DNA from 3 places in the Bhargavaea sp. GQ12 genome. Region 1 is predicted to be linked to each of the others. Evidence: predicted binding sites of a transcription regulator. Region 1 holds the regulator's gene; each other region holds the start of a gene.
The links. Region 1 encodes LexA, which represses DNA repair genes until DNA is damaged. Its sites were predicted from a motif close to CGAACATATGTTCG; they were not measured.

Region 2: AC6CHQ_RS09370 (YhjD family protein) is a predicted target of LexA. The motif match lies at 2,739-2,752, and genes of this name have one in related genera.
Region 3: AC6CHQ_RS09900 (WYL domain-containing protein) is a predicted target of LexA. The motif match lies at 2,040-2,053, and genes of this name have one in related genera.

Annotation. Positions count from the first base shown of each region.
Region 1 is NZ_JCAXEU010000010.1:25,249-29,558, reverse strand. Features, by position in the region: gene tkt (transketolase) at 1-713, opposite strand, end outside; gene AC6CHQ_RS10390 (DUF896 domain-containing protein) at 806-1,039, opposite strand; gene AC6CHQ_RS10385 (YneB family resolvase-like protein) at 1,096-1,761, opposite strand; gene AC6CHQ_RS10380 (LysM peptidoglycan-binding domain-containing protein) at 1,758-2,066, opposite strand; gene lexA (transcriptional repressor LexA) at 2,235-2,852, shown strand; gene AC6CHQ_RS10370 (SDR family oxidoreductase) at 3,009-3,653, shown strand; gene glnA (type I glutamate--ammonia ligase) at 3,708-4,310, opposite strand, start outside.
Region 2 is NZ_JCAXEU010000008.1:98,511-102,820, forward strand. Features, by position in the region: gene uvrB (excinuclease ABC subunit UvrB) at 1-1,145, opposite strand, end outside; gene AC6CHQ_RS09360 (IDEAL domain-containing protein) at 1,417-1,662, opposite strand; gene AC6CHQ_RS09365 (competence protein ComK) at 1,843-2,349, shown strand; gene AC6CHQ_RS09370 (YhjD family protein) at 2,346-2,711, opposite strand; gene AC6CHQ_RS09375 (enoyl-CoA hydratase-related protein) at 2,883-3,659, shown strand; gene AC6CHQ_RS09380 (DUF4256 domain-containing protein) at 4,064-4,310, shown strand, end outside.
Region 3 is NZ_JCAXEU010000009.1:63,676-67,985, reverse strand. Features, by position in the region: gene AC6CHQ_RS09910 (PadR family transcriptional regulator) at 1-147, opposite strand, end outside; gene AC6CHQ_RS09905 (M20/M25/M40 family metallo-hydrolase) at 299-1,645, opposite strand; gene AC6CHQ_RS09900 (WYL domain-containing protein) at 1,802-2,023, opposite strand; gene mscL (large conductance mechanosensitive channel protein MscL) at 2,235-2,621, shown strand; gene AC6CHQ_RS09890 (lantibiotic dehydratase C-terminal domain-containing protein) at 2,855-3,730, opposite strand; gene AC6CHQ_RS09885 (lantibiotic dehydratase family protein) at 3,744-4,310, opposite strand, start outside.

The DNA of each region.
Region 1 (4,310 bases):
CCCGTGTTCCCCTTCGCTTCTTCAATGGCACTGGAAACTGCATCGATGTCGTTGCCGTCTCCGACACGAAGATAATTCCAACCATACGACTCGAAGCGCTTGCGGACATCCTCAGAAAAGCTCATGTCGAGTTCCCCGTCAAGGGAGATGTCGTTGCTGTCGTACAGCACGATCAGCTTGTCCAGCTTCAGGTGCCCTGCAAGGGAGATCGCCTCGGAGGCTACCCCTTCCATGAGGTCCCCATCCCCGCAAAGTGCGAAGGTATGGTGATCGACAATCTCATGGCCGTCCTTGTTGTACGTCGCGGCAAGATGGCGTTCCGCCATCGCCATGCCCACTGCCATGCCGATTCCCTGGCCGAGAGGGCCCGTGGTCGCTTCCACTCCGTCAGTGTGACCGTATTCGGGGTGGCCAGGTGTCTTGGAACCCCATTGGCGGAAATTCTTGATCTCTTCCATCGGCAGATCGTAACCGCCGAGATGAAGAAGGGAATACAAAAGCATCGAACCGTGTCCTGCGGAGAGGACAAAGCGGTCCCGGTTGAACCACTGCGGGTTCGAAGGGTTATGCTTCATGTGTTTGGTCCACAGGGTGTACGCCATTGGAGCGGCGCCCATCGGAAGTCCCGGGTGACCGGAATTCGCTTTCTCGATCGCATCGATGGACAGAGTCCGGATCGTGGTGATTGCAAGTGCATCGGCATGATTCGCCATCTTTCGACATCCTTTCACGAACAAGTAGTTGAATCTTTTTAAGTTTAGACGAGCCCGGCGGTCTTTACAACCGGATTCAGGCGAAGGCGATGTCAGTTCGGAAATTTGTTGTTTCTGAGCTGTTTTACTTTGTCCGGCGTAATGTCATTGCCCTCCGGGTCGATGACGGTTACGTTCTCGATTGTCTGCTTCATATTGGAACGGAAAACCCCCAAATATTCCTTGCGGAGCAATGTCTGTTCCTTCGCTTCTTCCATCGTCAGTCCGACAGTCTTTTTCTTATTCGCCAATTCATTGATACGGGCGAGCTTTTCGGGTGAAAGCATGAAATCTCCCCTTTCCATTTGTCCTAAACATAAGTAAAAAAAGAGACGAGCGCAACTCATTCGCTCGTCTGTTCTTCCTCGATATATTCTCTGTAGCGGCGATGTACCGTCGCCTTGCTGACATCATGGCCGAGTCCTCTAAGCGTGGAAGCGATCTCTTCGAATGTCAGGCCTTTCTGCCTGAGACTGACAATTTCCCCAAGCGGGACATCAATTCGTTCGCGGCCTTCGGGATTGCCCCGCTTTTTCAGATTCTGCTCAGGACGGTAGCCCTTTTCCACTGCCCGGCGCATGCCCCTGCGAATTTTCGCATTATGCATTTTCCTTTGATATTCCTCGACGATGGCCAATATCTCAAGCAGCATTGTGTCCATTTCATCCAGCGCTGCAGGACCTTTGTCCGTATATGTATAAGTGGATGCCCCTGCCTTCTGCAGAAGGTGCAGCACTGCCACACGGGCATTCCCGCGTCCGAGACGGGTCTCATCCTGGACAAGGACGATTTCCGCCTCACCCTCCCGCACATGGTCGATCAGGTCCAGGAGACCGTCCCGGTCCATATCGTAGCCGCTGTGCCGGTCTTTAAAAACCGAGGTCACCGTAAAGTCAAGCTCGTCCGCAAATGCCCGCAGCTCTTCCTCCTGACGCTCTAGTGACATGTCCTGGGACTCTTTCTCAGTGCTCACCCGGCAATATACAGCACATGTCCGGGCCCGCTTCACTCTCCCTCACCGGCCAGCTGTATATCATCGGAATACATCATTTTAGAGGGTACGAGAAGCGTCTCTCCGGCAAGGATCGTCGAATCATGTTTACCGTTCATCTTGAGCACTTCCTCTATCCATATGTCAGCCGGAAGCGAAGTTTCCGCTTTCTGATGCAGGGCGAACAGTGTATCGCCGGGATTCACTCGGATTTCGGCGGTCATTGCACGTTCCGGCTCTTCCTGTCCCGGCAGCATGGCGACTGAAACAATGGCGATGAGAAATAAGAATACAACGTAAGAATAATTGCGGATCAGGTTCATAAATGGCCCCTCCTAATAGAAATTCGAATGCTTGTTCGTATAATAACCCCATCGTAATGCGAACAGATGTTTTTGTCAAGCGGTTTTCTCGAACCTATGTTTGCATTTCATTGAGACGGCTGATATACTTGGAACTAGCTAATACGTTAAAAGAAGAGGTGAATCCGTTTGAAGAAAATGTCGAAAAGGCAGGAAGCCATCCTGACTTTCATCAAGGAAGAGGTCAGGTCGAAAGGCTATCCGCCTTCCGTCCGCGAAATAGGCGAGGCTGTCGGGCTCGCTTCCAGTTCGACGGTCCACGGCCATCTGGCCCGCCTGGAGAACAAGGGCCTCATCCGCCGTGACCCGACCAAACCCCGCGCTATTGAAATTCTTGAAACCGGCGACGCCATCCCTAAAGCGGATGTTCTTCAGGTCCCGGTCGTCGGGAAGGTTACAGCAGGCCAGCCAATTACAGCGGTCGAAAACATCGAAGAATATTTTCCTCTCCCCGATCAGTACGGCAGCTCGGACGACCAGCTGTTCATGCTGGAAATCATGGGCGAATCCATGATCGAGGCCGGCATCCTGAACGGTGACTATGTCGTCGTGCGCCAGCAGAGCACCGCGAATAACGGTGAAATCGTTGTCGCAATGACTGAAGAGGATGAGGCGACAGTCAAGCGCTTCTTCAAAGAAAGCGGGCATTTCCGCCTCCAGCCAGAAAACCCGTCGATGGATCCCATCATCGTCGACCAGGTATCCATCCTCGGTAAAGTTGTGGGCGTCTACCGCCATATCCAGTAAGATCCTGCAGGGTCGGATCATCATTCAGTCGGCACCGCTTTCCGGAAACGCGCTGCCGGCTTTTTTCATGTCTGCAGCCCGACGTCTTTCCATTGTCCCCTGCCCCTCCGTTCCGATATAGTGGACTCATTAGCATGAGAGGGGAGATGGATCATTTTGAACGTACTTGTCATCGGAGCAAACGGCAAGATCGGCAAGATGCTGGTGAAGCTTCTCGTTGAGAGCGGTGAGCATACACCGACCGCCATGATCAGAAAAAAAGAGCAGCAGGCAGTTTTCGAAAATATGGGAGCACGTACCGTCGTTGCCGATCTTGAAGGCAGCACTGCAGATCTGTCTTCGATAATGGCAGATATGGATGCTGTTGTGTTTACTGCGGGAAGCGGCGGGCATACCGGCCCTGACAAAACCTTGCTGATCGACCTGGATGGAGCCGCCAAGGCAATCGAAGCCGCCGGACAAAAGGGAGTCGGTCGTTTCCTGATGGTGAGCGCAATCGGTGCCGAGGACAGGGAACGCTGGTCTGACGCCATCCGTCCGTACTACGTGGCAAAGCACCACGCCGACAACATCCTCCGAGCGAGTGGCCTGGACTATACGATCGTCCGTCCCGGCCTGCTGCTGGATGAACCCGGAACAGGCCGGGTATCCGCTTCAGAACATCTGGAGCCGGGCGGCATTCCACGGGAAGATGTCGCCCATGCCGTCTTTGAAGCGCTGGACAAGGAGAATACCCGCAACCTTTCCTTCGAGCTAGTTTCAGGCGACACGCCGGTCAGGGAAGCCATAGAACAACTTTAAACAGAAAAGTGAGCGCAACCGATTAGGCTGCGCTCACTTTTTATCTGCGTGCAGTCAGTACATCTTCATGTACTGCTCCCGCTCCCACGGGTGGACTGTTGTGCGGAACATGTTCCATTCCGCTTCTTTTGTGTCCATGAAATTCTTGTAGATATGGCTGCCGAGGGCATTTTGGATGACCTTGTCGTCTGCAAGGGCGCCCAGCGCCTCTTTCAGGCTTGCCGGAAGGTCTTCGATGCCCATGCTCCGGCGTTCACGGAGGCTCATCTCATAGATGTTCTGGTCGACGGATTCCGGAGGCTCCATGCCGTTGCGGATTCCTTCGAGCCCGGCTCCGAGAAGGACAGCCATCGCCATGTACGGATTGGCTGTAGGGTCGACCGAACGCACTTCGACCCGTGTGCTCAATCCCCTCGAGGTCGGAATCCGGATAAGCGGACTGCGGTTCGTGCCCGACCACGCGACGTATACAGGTGCTTCATAGCCCGGCACCAGACGCTTGTAAGAGTTGACGGTAGGATTCGCGATGGCTGTAAAGCCATGCGCATGCTGCAGCAGGCCGGCCATAAACTGGTAAGCGGTTTGGCTCAGGCCCTCTTCTCCTTCAGGATCTTCGAAAACGTTCTCGCTTTCTTTGAATAGCGACATGTTGACATG
Region 2 (4,310 bases), on a different contig from region 1:
AACTCCTCAAACTTAAGCGGACGGTTGTCAAGCGCCGACGGCAGGCGGAACCCGTGGTCAACAAGCACCTGCTTGCGCGCCTGGTCCCCGTTGTACATCCCGCGGATCTGCGGAAGTGTCACGTGGCTTTCGTCGATGACCATTAGGAAGTCGTCCGGGAAGTAGTCAAGCAGCGTGTACGGCGTCGCCCCCGCCGGTTTCAGGGTCAGGTGACGGGAATAGTTCTCGATCCCCGAGCAGAATCCCATCTCCTTCATCATTTCCAGGTCATAGCGCGTGCGCTGCTCGAGCCGCTGGGCCTCCAGCAGCTTGTCCTCCGAGCGCAGCGCCTTCAGCTGCTCTTCCAGCTCGGCCTCGATGTTCGCGATCGCCTTTTTCATCTTTTCTTCCCTCGTGACGAAGTGGGATGCCGGGAAGATCGCGACGTGGTCGCGGTCGCCGAGGATCTCCCCGGTGAGCGCATCGACCTCGCGGAGCCGGTCGATCTCATCGCCGAAAAACTCGATCCGGATGCACCGCTCATCGCGCGATGCCGGGAAGATCTCCACGACGTCGCCGCGCACGCGGAACGTCCCGCGGATGAAGTTCATGTCATTTCGGTTGTACTGGATGTCGACGAACCGGCGCAGCAGCTCGTTGCGGCTGATTTCCATGCCCACCCGGAGCGACACGAGCATCTCGCGGTATTCGTCCGGGTTACCGAGACCGTAGATGCACGACACGGACGCCACGATCAGGACGTCGTTCCGCTCAAACAGCGAAGACGTCGCCGAGTGGCGCAGCTTGTCGATCTCATCATTGATGCTCGCGTCTTTTTCGATATACGTATCCGTCGACGGCACATAGGCCTCGGGCTGATAGTAGTCGTAGTAACTGACAAAGTATTCGACGGCGTTGTTCGGGAAGAACTCCTTGAACTCGCTGTACAGCTGGCCGGCGAGCGTCTTATTGTGTGCGATGACGAGCGTCGGCTTGTTGATTTCCGTCAGTACGTTCGAGACGGTGAACGTTTTCCCCGTTCCCGTCGCCCCGAGGAGCGTCTGATGCCGCTTGCCTTCATTTACACCGGCGATCAGCCGGTCGATCGCCCTCGGCTGATCGCCCAAGGGCTCATACGGTGCCTGCAGTTCAAATTTCTGGACCATGTCCCGTCCCCTTCCGATTGCGTTCGTGGAACTCTCGATAATGTCACTATCGTATCATATTCCCCTATTCTTCTCGAGCAAAAAGCGAACAGGTGTTTTCAATCAATCTGATACCGGTTTTTTGAGAAAACGGAGCGGCCTTCCCCTCTCCCGGACGGCATGTCTGAACGCGTCCGGACACACAAAACCGCCCGCACACAGGGCTCAAATCCCCTTCAGTACGGACGGTTCAACAATATGATTTCGGCATGATGTCAGCAATCCTCCAGCGTTACGGTTTCACGGTTTCGTCGTCTTCCAGCTCATTCAGCTGTTCGGTGTGCAGATTGAAGGCCTCCACGTCTTTCTTGTCCAGTGCCTCGTCGATCAGATTGAGCAGGCGTTCCCTCGTCTGTTCACGGTGCACATGCTTCAGGAACAGGTCCATGTAGATATCGTTCAGCAGCTGCTCAGACGGACTCGCCTGACCCTTGCCGACCGCCTTCAGGAATTCCGCGTACGAATAGTAATGTTCCATTCCATTCACCACCTGGCGCTTTTTCCTATTATATATGCAAACGGGTGGCGGATGCAACGGTTATTTTTAAATTTTCGATATTCACAGTTAATTAGCAATAATAAGAAATAAGTCTTGCTTTATTTCCAGCGATTTCTATAATTAGATGTATACATAGTCAGGGGGTCATCTATTTTGGACATGAAACGGCTGGCATCTCCTTATTATATTTCGTTCGACACACTGGCTCTTGAGCCTAAAGTGATTGATGGCAAGGTCTGCACGGTCGTTACGGAGAAGAAAGAAAAGCTCCTGCTCGACAGCAGGCCGCTCAATACCCTCAAGCGGGCCTGTGAGATGTATGGGACCACGCTTCGGCAGGCCATTCAGATTTCCAGCAAGCTAATCGGAAATCATCATAAAGTCCCTGTGCTGATCGTCCAGGACATGGGGATGCCGTGCATCTTTCTCCCGACGCTTTCGCCGCAATCCGATAGCAATGTCTGGATCGGGCTGCACGGCATCGAAGATTACTGGGGAAACTCCAGTTCCTGCGAGGTGCTGCTGGAAAACGGCGACACCATCCGGGTGAACGTCTCGATCCAGACAATGAACCGTCAGTATGCCCTCGCCTGCCGGCTGGACAAGAAGTTTTCCCGGATGCAGTACTATCTGCGTCATCCCGGGCTCGACCGGGAATTCATCTAGATGGCGCGGTCACCCATCGCCAGGTAAACTCCAAGCAATTCCTCCGACCGGTTGCGCAATCTGACGTTCAGGTAGCGCCGGTGGTCCTCGTAGCCGCCATGGATGAATACATACTCCGTGAACATGTCGTCATGGTTCCCCTTGATCACCTTCATTGAGTGGCGGCGCATGTAAAGACGCGATTCCTTCAGGTCCTTCTGCACAAGCTTTTCCGCCTCCGCGATCATCGCAAGGTACGGGCGCTTGAGCTTGAACGGGCCTTTTTCGAATGCGAGCCGGTCGCGCTCCAGAATGATGAGGAGCATCGGCAGGTAGATCTGGTTTTCAAAGTGAGGCAGTGCCTCCGGCGGGATCAATGGCATACTGTCCCTCCCCTCCTTCTGAAGAAAAGAACATCTGTTCGTATTTTTATCTTACCCCATTGCTTCTTGTTTATGCAATGACCTTTTTCTGTCATGCAGTGGCGGAACGTGGCGCCTCATGGTAATGTTTTTGTAAACGGGGGATTTTTCACACAATGAGGGGGATTGAATATGGAAACCGTCCGCTATGAACAAAAAGGCCATATCGGCATCGTAACGCTTGACCGGCCGGCCGCGATGAACGCATTCAACTATGAACTGATTTCTGAACTGGGGCAGGTCGTCGAATCAATTCGCATCAACCCGGACATCCGTGTTGTGCTGTTCACGGCCGCCGGCGATCGTGCATTCAGCGTCGGCGCCGATCTGAAGGAACGCAAAACTCTGCCGGAACAGCATGTAAAACGGAATCTTTATAAAATCGGCGAAGTATTCACCGCCATCGAAAACCTGCCCCAGCCGACGATCGCCGTCATCGGCGGCTACGCGTTCGGCGGCGGAATGGAACTGGCGCTCGCCTGCGACTTCCGCGTCGCCTCGGAAACGGCGGTCATGGGCCTGACCGAGACGAGCCTCGCCATCATCCCGGGCGCCGGCGGCACACAGCGCCTGCCCCGCCTGATCGGCGAAGCGAAAGCACTCGAACTGATCCTCACCGCCAAGCGGATGAAGGCCGAAGAAGCCTACCGGTACGGCGTCGTCACGAAAGTCGTACCGCCGGAGCAGCTCCTGGACGCAGCCGGAGAACTCGCCGACCAGATGCTCGCCAACGGTCCGATCGGCCTCCAGCAGGCGAAATTCGCCATCAAGCACGGCATGAACGCCGACATCCAGACCGGGCTCGCCATCGAACGCAAGGCGTATGAAGTGACGATCCCGACGGAAGACCGGATCGAGGCACTGAACGCATTTGCGGAAAAGCGGAAGCCTGAGTTTAAAGGGAGATAATGTGGAAGCCGGAAAGTCCGTTACGGGACTTTCCGGCTTTGTTTGAGGCAACGCGTATGTGGCAATTCCGGGTGCCATGTGGCAACTCTGGATGCCATGTGGCAATTCCGGGTGCCATGTGGCAACTCTGGATGCCATGTGGCAATTCTGGTCCCCAAGTTGCAATTTGGGAGGCCCTATTGCAACTTGACCTTTCTTATTTCAATTCCGCATTCCTTATTTCAACTTCAGCCTCCTTATTTCAAACCGGGCTTCCTTATTGCAACCTCGGTCTCCATATTTCAACTACAGCACCCTTATTGCAACTCCGCCCTTCTTATTTCAAGTCGGCCACTGATTCTCCCCGGACCGCCCGTTGAAAATTCGGTATACTGAACCTATCCCTTGATCAAGGAGGCGTCTCCATGACACAAAACCAGGAAGAACTGCTCAACGTACTGAAAACCCGCTTCGAAGAAAACATGCACCGCCACGAAGGCATCGAATGGGCGGACGTCCAATCCCGGCTGGAAGCCGCTCCGGACAAGCTCCGCTCCCTCCAGGCCATGGAAGATACCGAAGGCGAGCCCGATGTGGTCGGGAAAGACACGGAAACCGGTGAATACCTCTTTTATGACTGCTCGCCGGAAAGCCCGAAAGGCCGCCGGAGCA
Region 3 (4,310 bases), on a different contig from region 1:
CACCGGATAGATGCTCCCCTCACTCACCATCGTCAGCCCGTATTCCCCGAGCTTCTCCACCATCTCATAACCGTACGTCTCGCCCCTGCCGATGATGGCCAAAAGACACCCTTCCAGCACCCCTTTCAGCATCTGGCTTGTCGTCACAGCAATCCCCTCCAGTATCTTGCATAACCAACTACCACTATCTTGTTTTCCATGATACCGGGTGATGCCACTCCCGTCAACTATGTTGTTAAACAAAATACCTGCATTCTAAAAAGCCGCCCGGAAGCTTCCGGACGGCTGATTTAGCTGTTCAGTTTTTACGGATGACCGAGTAAAGTGCAGCACCGACAAGGTCGCCTGCTTCCTTCAGACGCTCTTTGCTGACATACTCGATTGTGTCCTGCGGTGTATGATAGTACGGCTCAAGTGCTGCAGTGCCAGGTTCTCGCCGGATAAAGTTCACCGCCGGGATGCCCGTCTCATGGAAGTTCACATGGTCCGAGGCGCCCCGCTGGTAAAGGATCAATTCGGATGGAGTGGCAATCCTGTCCTGTGTAGCAAGCGCCGCCTCGGTGACGATGTTCGGCTGGCCATCCAGTGTGTTCATGAAGATGGCGGTCGCGTTCTCCCAGGACGTGCCGACCATATCCATATTGAAGTTCGCGATGCTCCTGGACACTTCATCTTGAGTCAAAGCCGAAACATAGTGGGCGGAACCGACCAGGCCGATCTCTTCCGCTCCGACAAAGGCGAAGCGCACTTCTTTGTCGATCGGGTAGCTTTTCAGCACGCGGGCGATCTCAAGCGCGGTCGCCGTTCCGGTCGCATTGTCACTCGCACCCGGCGCCAGCGGCACGCTGTCGAAGTGAGCCGACACATGGACGATGTCCGGGTTATTCACGTGCTTCGGCGCGCGCGTCGCGATGATGTTCTGTGACGTCTGACCGGTGAGTGCGTCAACCTTTAGGGTGACCGTGCCGCCCGTGGCAACGACATCTTCAAGGAGCGCTTCGCCGGATGCCTTCCTGATCCCCGCGACCGGAAGCGGCGCATCCTCGCCGATGCTCATGTTGGGAGGCCCGGACGCTTCACTGTTGTCATAGATGATGACCCCCACAGCACCTGCCGCAGCGGCATGGTCAATCTTTTCGCGGAACGAGAATTCTCCACGGCTTATCAGTACGATTTTCCCTGACGCCTCTTCCGTGAAGTCGGCCGGATAGCCCAAGCCGGCATCATAAAGCTGCGCAGTCAGCCCACTTTCTGGTGTCTCTGCGGACCCGGACGGGAAAGCCGCCTCCACTTCATCTCCATTTGACGTGGACAGATGGCCGACCATCGTGTCTGGAATGTCGAACTCCTGGACCTCAATCTCGTAACCATAAGACTCCAGTCGCTCCCTGATCAGGGAAGCCGTTTCCCTCTCCTCGGCGGTTCCGGCAACGCGCGGCCCGATCGTTTCACTCAGATGATAAACGTCCGAATAGATGCGCTCCGCATCAATTCTGGAGATCACCTTCTGGTCAAATGCCGCCGGGTTGCCCGGCTTAGCCGCCTCGGCAGTGGTCTGCCCGCCGAAATCGGCCGGCATCATCACCACACCCGATAGCAAAAGGGACGCTGACAGCGTCAATGCCGCAAATCTGCTTTTCTTCATCCTTCCATTCCCCCTCTTCGGTTTTGTTCCATCAGGGGGATTCGTCCCGGCATTCGGACTTCCCTTCACTTTAAATGAAAACGGTTACAAAATCACATCTGTCTATAACCGCGACAGGTCTGAAGTCCCGCGCGGCCATGAAGGCACTGCTACTTATTATCCCGATTGCTTCTCGTGGCCATACACCGGCCGCACAGACAAAATCCGGTCGATCTTGAACGTGCGCCGCTCCTGCCTGAGAAAGCAGTACGCCGTTACGCTGTCCTTACGGAGGCGCAACAGGCGTACACGCCGCTTTGTGATGCTTCCGTCTGAACCAATATAGATCATGTCAGTCAACTGATGACGCTTCATGCATTTCATCAACAATCCGTGCATCCCGCACCCTCCAATAAGAACGTTTGTTCTCATTATATGCGAACATCCCCGTAGGCGCAACCGAATTGTCCTCAAATCATACAAAGCAATCCTACTGTGTCATTTTTTGTCGAAAAATATGTATTTAGTCCCTTCCCATCCAATAAGACATGCGCTACACTTGAGCGCAAGCCGCGTGCGGCATTTTATAATTGAAAAGGAATGAACCCCAATGTGGAAAGACTTTAAAGAATTTGCGTTCAAGGGCAATGTTCTGGACCTGGCTGTCGCCGTCGTCATCGGTGCCGCTTTCGGCAAGATTGTTTCCTCCCTTGTTGAGAATATCATCACCCCGCTCATCGGAATCCTGGTCGGAGGCGTCAACTTCAAAGGCCTGAGTGTAATGGTCGGGGATGCCGAAGTAACCTACGGCGTCTTCCTGCAGAACGTCTTTGACTTCCTGATCATTGCCTTCTCCATCTTCATGATCCTACGCGGCCTCATGAAGCTGAAGCGCCAGAAGGAAGAAGAAGTGGTGGAAGAAACGGAAGAAGAACTCACCGTACAGGAAGAACTGCTCCGCGAAATCCGTGACCTTCTCAAGGAACAGAAGAACTGAAGAAACAAAAGAAACCCGCTCCCTTAACGGATTTTTCCGTGGGGAGCGGGTTTGAATTTATTAAGAAATTAGTTCGTATGGTAATTCTGTCAAAGGATTTACGCCACCGATTACTAAACCGAAAGCAATAGCCCCCATCGTTAGCGCCGTGAAGAGTCTTTTCTTCATTATCCATCCGTCCTTCCATATAATTTAGTTCAGTATAGCATAAAAGATTCAGTGTAAATATGCAATTATGCATATTTTGAACTTTTCTCAAGTGACTTATGTATCAGTTTTGCGATGTATGCCTCTTCCTCATGGCTTATGCCAAGCCGATTATTTGTATCATGAAGGTAGTGGAACAGAAATTCCTCAAAAGGCGGTGACGGGACCAGCTGATCCTCCACCTGAAGCCGGACGGACGCCAGTTCTTCGATAAACGGCCGGATTGTCCGGAGCAGATGAACATTGTTCAGCGACCGCGTCCACTCGCTCCGGAATTCCCTTTCATTCATCACCACGGCACGGTCCAGACTTTCCGAAAGATCGGGGTCTCCGCAAGTCTGGATGCAGTGCGCCGCATATTTTTCAAGGAAGCGGATTGCCGCATCCGTGCTGCAGAGCCCCGAACGGATCGCCTGATGCATCAGGAGTGTGACCGCAGTTGCCCGATCGGTACCTCCGAGAATTTCGTTTTCAATGACGAGAAAAGCAATGTCCGTCGAGCGTTTCAGAAGCAGGTCCGGCCAGACAATGCCTGCCGCCGGATTTTCACCGAATACCGGCTCCCGTTTATATGGCCGGACTGCAGGCTGCTGCTCCGACGGGTTTTCAGTCGGCAACTGTCTTCTTCGGCGCCTCGGTTTATCCTCCTCCATCGCGTGGAGCAGCATGTTGCAGTCATGTCGGATCCGGTAACGGAGCCGCTCTGCTTCTTCATCAGAAAGCCGGAACCCGGCCATGATGTGATGGCCATGATGATCCTCCCGGCGCAAATAATAGTAATAATGAACCTCGCCGGTCAGATCCGATGCCAACGGCATGACAATCTGATGGACCACCTCATCCAGCTGGTATTCGTATTTCGGATAGAACCGGTAGGTGTGCCATTCTTTTTCTAGATGCATGTTCATCCTCCATTCAAACCCACTTTACTGCTGCCCGGAACTCTGTGACGCAAGGCTGGCCTGAGCGTCCGATGGCATGCGCGCCGCGTTCCGGAAACACCTCAGTCAGAACCAGCAGGTCACCTTCTCGCAGACATCTGTTAAGGCGGTCAATCAGTCGCGGGCTTCCGAAATGGATATAGTGATCCTTCCCGCTTCGGCAGGCTGCCGTCGGATATTTCGAGTCGACGACCGCAAACATGGCTTCTTTCGGGATTCCTTTCCGCACCCTCCAATCATGAAGGCGGAGGAAAAAGTCCGATTCCGACTCTTCGATATCTCTTTTTGGCACATCTCTTGTCAAAATGCGCCATTCTGCAGGCGCTGTGACCACTCTGCCTTCAGTTTGCCGCGGGGTATGGCCCGGCTTCCTCCTGTTTGTCCTTCCACTGCTCAGGCACACCCAGGGATGGCTCAATTTTAGGAACAGACGAACACATACAGGCAACTGATGGACCGCCATTTTACCCGTGTAGACAGGGGCAGCCGGCAAGCCTTCCGGACCTAGAATGGTCAGGGAGTCTGATTCCGTGTCATGCAC